One region of the Vibrio sp. AK197 genome, then DNA from elsewhere that is predicted to be linked to it. Evidence: predicted binding sites of a transcription regulator. Region 1 holds the regulator's gene; each other region holds the start of a gene.
The links. The regulator CRP, encoded in region 1, controls carbon source genes, mostly activating them, when cyclic AMP is high. The targets are predictions, from matches to a motif close to TGTGANNNNNNTCACA.

Region 2: the regulator CRP is predicted to act here: its motif matches at 843-858, upstream of cdd (cytidine deaminase).
Region 3: the regulator CRP is predicted to act here: its motif matches at 1,453-1,468, upstream of recB (exodeoxyribonuclease V subunit beta).

Annotation. Positions count from the first base shown of each region.
Region 1 is NZ_CP096430.1:212,906-215,182, forward strand. It holds gene M1D72_RS08120 (IclR family transcriptional regulator) at 1-616, shown strand, start outside; gene crp (cAMP-activated global transcriptional regulator CRP) at 683-1,315, opposite strand; gene M1D72_RS08130 (phosphoribulokinase) at 1,559-2,277, opposite strand, start outside.
Region 2 is NZ_CP096430.1:1,435,425-1,437,701, reverse strand. It holds gene M1D72_RS13850 (CidA/LrgA family protein) at 1-99, shown strand, start outside; gene M1D72_RS13845 (CidB/LrgB family autolysis modulator) at 99-779, shown strand; gene cdd (cytidine deaminase) at 1,014-1,901, shown strand; gene M1D72_RS13835 (HD-GYP domain-containing protein) at 1,963-2,277, opposite strand, start outside.
Region 3 is NZ_CP096430.1:613,051-615,327, reverse strand. It holds gene recB (exodeoxyribonuclease V subunit beta) at 1-1,354, opposite strand, end outside; gene recC (exodeoxyribonuclease V subunit gamma) at 1,603-2,277, opposite strand, start outside.

The DNA.
Region 1 (2,277 bases):
GTCGGTATTAGTAGAAAGGCAATACATTGAGTTTGATGCTTGGAGCTCAGGCTACTCGTTAACCTTAAAAATGTTTGCGTTGTCGAATCAACATCCACCAACATCACAACTACTAAAGCGCGCCGCGCCGCTGATGGAAGAGTTGTGCAGCAAAGTGAATCAATCTTGCCATTTGAGCAGTTATAAAAACGGTGAAATGGTGGTGATTGCTCGCGAAGAAAGCCCTTATAAAATGGGCTTTGGTTTGCGTTTAGGCTCAAAAATCGACATTTGCTCCTCGGGCTCCGGTATTGTTTACTTAAGCTTTAGTTCTGAGCAGCAACGTCAGCAAGTGTTAAGCCGTGTTGATGCGACTGAAGAAGAAATCGCGCATGCGCTTAGTCATGTTGAAGGAACTCAACAGCAAGGTTATTACGTGGGGGATAGCCCTCAGATTTCCGGGGTAACCAACATCAGTGTCCCAATCATTGGTGTGCAAGGGGACGTGTTAGCGGTGATTACGATTCCGTATATGACCTTGAATTCACGGACGGTTCACCATCATATTGAAGATATTGAAAATACCAAGCAAGAGTTGCTCAGTGTGGCTCAGCAGTTGAATCAAGATCTCTGCTAGCAGGCTTACCAATGCTTAGAAACAAAAAAGCCACCTGAGCGGTGGCTTTTTCTGACAGCAAATTGCTTAGCGAGTACCGTAAACCACGATGGTTTTACCGTGCGCTGAAATCAAGTTTTGCTCTTCAAGCATTTTCAAGATACGACCAACGGTCTCACGTGAACAGCCAACAATTTGGCCGATCTCTTGGCGAGTGATCTTAATTTGCATACCGTCAGGGTGAGTCATTGCATCTGGCTGTTTTGCTAGGTTAAGTAGCGTTTGCGCGATGCGACCAGTCACGTCAAGGAATGCTAGGTCACCAACTTTTTGGCTTGTCACTTGTAAGCGGCTTGCCATTTGCGCTGATAGGCGCATTAGGATGTCCGGATTCACTTGAATCAACTGACGGAATTTTTTGAATGAAATTTCTGCCACTTCACATGGTGATTTTGCACGAACCCAAGCGGTACGCTCTTGGCCTTCTTCAAACAAGCCAAGCTCACCGATGAAGTCACCTTGGTTTAGGTAAGAGAGAATCATCTCTTTACCTTCTTCATCTTTGATTAATACCGCAACAGAACCTTTAACGATGTAGTACAAGGTCTCTGCTTTTTCGCCCGCATGAATCAGCGTGCTCTTTGAAGGGTATTTATGAATATGACAGTGTGAAAGAAACCACTCTAATGTTGGGTCGGTTTGAGGTTTACCTAGAACCATAATATCTCACTTCCTCTGCAGGGTACGCTTGCTTCTTTTCCATATTGTAGCGAAGCTTTTAATACGAGCTTCCTAGAATAAGAGCACTTTAACAATGCTGCAAGCTATCTTGTGTTTCGGTAAGAAATAGTATCCTTTTTAGAAAACGATTTCTTGATTTTAATCGGGTCATACACCGATAAATCTACGCAAAAATGTGCACATGATCACGGTATGAAAAGTAATCACCAAATGTAGGAAAAATTACCCTATCTTTCCTGTCTCTATGAGCTGCTGTAGGAGCGGTCGAACGATCAACTCCATGGCAAAACTCATCTTACCGCCAGGCACCACGATGGTGTTATGACGCGACATAAACGACCCATCAATCATCGCAAGTAAGTACGGATAGTCAACATTTTTAATCCCTCTGAGGCGAATGACGACGAAACTTTCGTCCAAACTTGGAATCCCTTTGGCATTAAGTGGGTTGGATGTGTCGACCGTGGGGACGCGTTGGAAGTTGATATGGGTTCGTGAAAACTGCGGAGTAATGTAGTTAAGGTAGTCATCCATCGAGCGTACGATGGAATCCATCACGGCTTCACGCGAGTGACCTCGATCGCGTGTATCGCGGACAAATTTCTGAATCCACTCTAAGTTGACGATCGGCACCATGCCAATCAAAAAATCGACGTGCTGCGAGACATTCACGTCACCATCTACCACACCACCGTGCAAGCCTTCGTAGAATAAGACATCGGTATCACTAGGGAGTTCTTGCCAGGGAGTAAAGGTGCCCGGCATTTGGTTGTATGGGACGGCTTCATCAAAAGTATGTAAATAGCGGCGGATTTGTCCAACACCTTCATGGCCGTATTTACGAAAGAACTCCGCTAAGGCTTCGAAATCATTCGCCGCAGGACCAAAGTAGCTGATATGACGCCCCTGTTCACGCGCTTTACGAATTTCAACGTCCATTT
Region 2 (2,277 bases), 1.2 Mb from region 1:
GCATTACCGATTCTCGCAAGCGCCGTGGGGGGCACACTGATTGTCTTGGTCGTCCTGGGTTTGATGCTCGATCGCATGCTGAGGAAAGGAGAAAAATAATGTGGTTACTCGTCACGCTCATTGTGTTTTTTGCTACTCGTGAATTTAGTAAGCGAATCAACAACCCACTGTTTAATCCGCTGTTACTCAGCATCGCAATACTTATTCCATTATTGATGGTATTGGATATACCGTTTGAGACCTACTACGCTGACAATCAATCCATCAGTTTCTTATTGCAACCTGCCGTCGTCGCCCTTGCTTATCCTCTGTATGAACAGTTACCGCAAATCCGAACTAACTGGCGCATAATCATGTTAGCGTGTACGGTTGGCAGCGTACTGTCTATGGTTACGGCTGGTGGCATTGCCCTGCTGATGCACGCGGATATTGAACTGATTGCTGCGTTACTAGGTAAATCCGTCACAACGCCTATCGCAATGGAAGTTGCAAGTCATCTCGGCGGTGAACCGGCCATTGCGGCCATGTTGGTGCTGATTGTCGGCTTGCTCGGCGCTATTATTGCCTACCCGATTTACACACTGTTAAACATCAGTCATCCCGTTGCGCGCGGATTGACCATGGGTACCATTTCACATGCTCTTGGGACAGCGACATGCGCAGAAAAAAATCCACAAGACGCGGCATTTAGCTCACTGGCACTGGTCGTGTGTGGTGTGATTACTTCGATACTCGCACCTTCGTTTTTTGCTGCCATCATATGGCTGGCAGGCACCTAAGCACGGTTGAGAGCAAACAACGAGATCACCATCAACAATTGTTAGAATGCAATCGATAACATGTGTGAGCTCACTCTAATAATGAAACATAACACTACGTTTCATCTTTTTATGTGATATTGATCGGCGTAATGTGGCGCGTAATTCCTAGAATATATAACCCATATTAATTAAATGTTTCTTCGTCTTAGCCCAAAGCATCGACCAAGATTCACGCAGGATAAAGGATCAATTATGACAAGCCGTATTGAACAGGCGCTGCAAGAGATGCCCAAAGTTGTCTCAGACTTTTTGGCACCGATATTTTTAAATAGAGATTTCGATGCAACATTATCGACAGAGCAGTTTGCTGAGTTACAAACCATCACAGGTTTGGCGGATGATGAATTGCGCCTTGCGTTGCTACCACTTGCGGCCGCTCTGGCCTATACACCTTTATCTAAATTTAATGTTGGCGCGTTAGCTCGCGGAACATCGGGTAAAATTTATTTTGGTGCGAACATCGAGTTTGATGGTGTTCAGCTTGGACAAACCATTCATGCTGAGCAGTGCGCCATTAGCCATGCTTGGATGAAAGGTGAAACAGGTATAAAGGATGTGACCGTCAACTATAGCCCATGTGGTCACTGTCGACAGTTTATGAATGAACTGACCACCTCTCAGACCTTACAGATCCAATTGCCAGAACGAGATCCAATGTCTCTGCAGGAGTATTTGCCCGATTCATTTGGCCCGGGCGACCTCGGTATTGATGCGGGTTTGATGTCAAGTGTGAATCACGAATTAACTAGCCAAGATAGCGATCCTCTGATTCAACACGCCCTGTCAGCACTTAATCGAAGCCACGCCCCATACACCCATAATTTAAGTGGTGTCGCACTAAAACTTAAGAATGGGCGCATTTTTACCGGTGCTTACGCGGAAAACGCAGCGTTTAATCCAAGCTTGCCGCCACTCCAAGTTGCCTTGGCGCAATTATTAATCGCCCAGCAATCTCTCGATGAGATTGAAGCTGGCGCGCTGGTTGAAATGTCTTCAGGTACAATAAGTCATTTAGCGTGCACACAATCGACTTTAGAAGCCATTAACCCTGATGCGACGCTGGCCTACTTATCGCTGTAAGCTAAGCGAACAGACGAAAAAGGCGCGAGTAAATCGCGCCTTTGTTGCATTTATAGACTCGCTAAACGTGATAAAATGGACTCATGTCGATATTCAGCCCGGTTGGTGAAATGGCGCGCCCAATAGTCAATGGCACCTTTTTCAAATCGACGTAAGTTACCTCGGTAAAGCGAGTGTATTTAGTAGAATAAAAGCACTTCACTTCCGGTTTAAGCGGCTCATGAGCATTCGACACCCATACAATCCCCAAACGCTGATCACTCAACTCCACCACAGATCCCACCGGATATACGCCGATGCAGTTGATGAATTTATATACGAGTTCTTTATCAAGGTGGTGTGGCGTCAAGCTCAATAGCACTTTGAAAGCTTCCGC
Region 3 (2,277 bases), 400 kb from region 1:
CGCTCGATCGCCAGTTTGTCCTTAGAGTGTAATGCTGAGAAACTTGGTTTCGCGCCTTAATATAAGTAAAAATGTCTGCACCGCGAAACGCATATATCGCCTGTTTCGGATCTCCGATCATAAACAACCCGCACTCGGGGTGGTTAAGATACACTCGGCTAAAGATCGAATATTGCAACGGATCGGTATCTTGGAATTCGTCAATCATCGCCACCGGATATAACTCTCGAATGCGAGCGACCAATTGCTGCTGATCATCTTGATCAATCGCCGCCGATAACTGGGCAAGAAGATCATCAAACGATAGCCATTGCTTTTGCTGTTTGGCTTTTATCAACATGGTTCGACATTCACGAATGGCATGCGCCATTAATGGGCTTTTGAGCGACACATCTGCAGCAAGAAACGTCTCAATTAACTCAAAGACCGAGTGAGTTGGCGCTTCACCTTTTGGGGTTTTCTCAAACAGCACATTCTGAGCAAATTTTCCAAGCGCTTCTGGTGTATGGTAATCATGCGTGTCACTGTTCGCCCAAAGGTCCACCGCTTCAAGCCAATTTGGTAACGACTTTTTGGTATAGCTGCGCTTGTTGATATCGGAATTTGAAATCAGCTCGAGAAACTCATGGCTGTGCTCAAGCCAACGATTTTTCAGCGATTGAACTTGCTGCAAATTGTGTTCATGGAGTTCGGCAAGCTCGCTGTCCATTTCAGGTTCAGAAAGAGTCAGAGCTTGACCGCTCAAATATTGGCTAATGTCTTTGAGTAACGCGTGTGGCGAAGACCAAATCTGCCTGACCTCACCGGCCAGTGTTAATCCCAAGGGATAAAAATAACGTCGCCAATAATCGGCTACCACTTGCGCTTTAAGGTGGCTTTCATCCGTCACAAACTCGTTATTAAACCGGCTGCCTGATTCAAAGGCATTTTGAGTCAGCATTCGCTGACAAAAGCCATGTATCGTATAGACTGCGGCTTCATCCATTTGACGTTCTGCTTGCAGCAAGGTTTTTGCCGCTTCACGGTGATCAGTCACTGAGTCCAACAACGGTCTAATCACAGGATCATCACTGTGACCACGAGCAAAGGCCATTCGCGCATCGTGGATGCGGCGGCGAATTCTATCACGCAGTTCCGCGGTCGCGGCTTCCGTAAACGTCACAACTAAAATTTGATCCACCGTAAGCGGTTTAGCATGGCGCTGCTTATCTGCACCATGCCCTAACAATAAACGCAGATAAAGCCCAGCAATGGTAAATGTTTTCCCTGTTCCTGCCGACGCTTCGATGAGACGAGCACCGTGAAGAGGGAATGTCATCATATCCAAGGCTTTTGGCTGTGCCTTAACTGTCATAGTATTGAGACCTTTCATTGCAATACGCTGTTCTAATTGTGAGTTAGGCCAGATTATTTAACTCCTAAGCTCACACCTAATTTTAATTTGCTAAGTAGTGAGATCTGACTCACGGACGTCACCGAAGTCAGCCTTTACTATCGCCGCAACTTCGATGAGCTAAGTATCATCGTCACCCTATAACGGTCCCTCTGACCTATGGCCGCACAGCGAACGCCCTACACACAATAATGATTTTCTGGCGGCCATTATTTCTCCTCCTCATTATCCTGCAGCAGTAAGCGCGGGTTCTGTAAGACCAAACTTGCCAAGGTATAAGCTTGACTGCCCAGAGTGTCATTCCATTGTGGCCAGATTCGTTGAATATAACTATTACTCCCTTCCCCAGCGAATAAATAGCTATCGTTAAATGTATCCGCCATTTTCTTGAGTGATTTGTCTTGGTCATCGACCCATTTTCCACGACTAAATCCCGCTTCCACTGACGCCAGTGCTGTTTTGGGAAAATAAGGCAGCGGCTCACTCATGCCTTGGAAATACAGTTCAATCAAAGCTTGTAACCACATTTTCGCTTGCTGGCTATCATTAAGCGGTGGATAACGAAGATGCTCGACGCCTTCTTTGCGCGAATAACCGAGAATATGGGTCGGTTTTACAACCCCTGATGCAGCCATCGATAAGTGATCAATCCACGCTGAGAGAATATCTTGTGAACGAATGCCTCCGGTTCGGTAGCGCACCAACCCAGACTGATAATGTTGAGTTAACCAACCTTGTAAACGTACCGGTTTATCCGCCCCTAAAAAGTCAAACTCAAGGTCGATATCTACGTCTTCTTGCGGAGCTTGAGTAATAAACAGCAGCTCATTGAGCAAGTCCTGAATCTGGACCTGATTCGTTTCAAACTCAATCTCACCAAACGC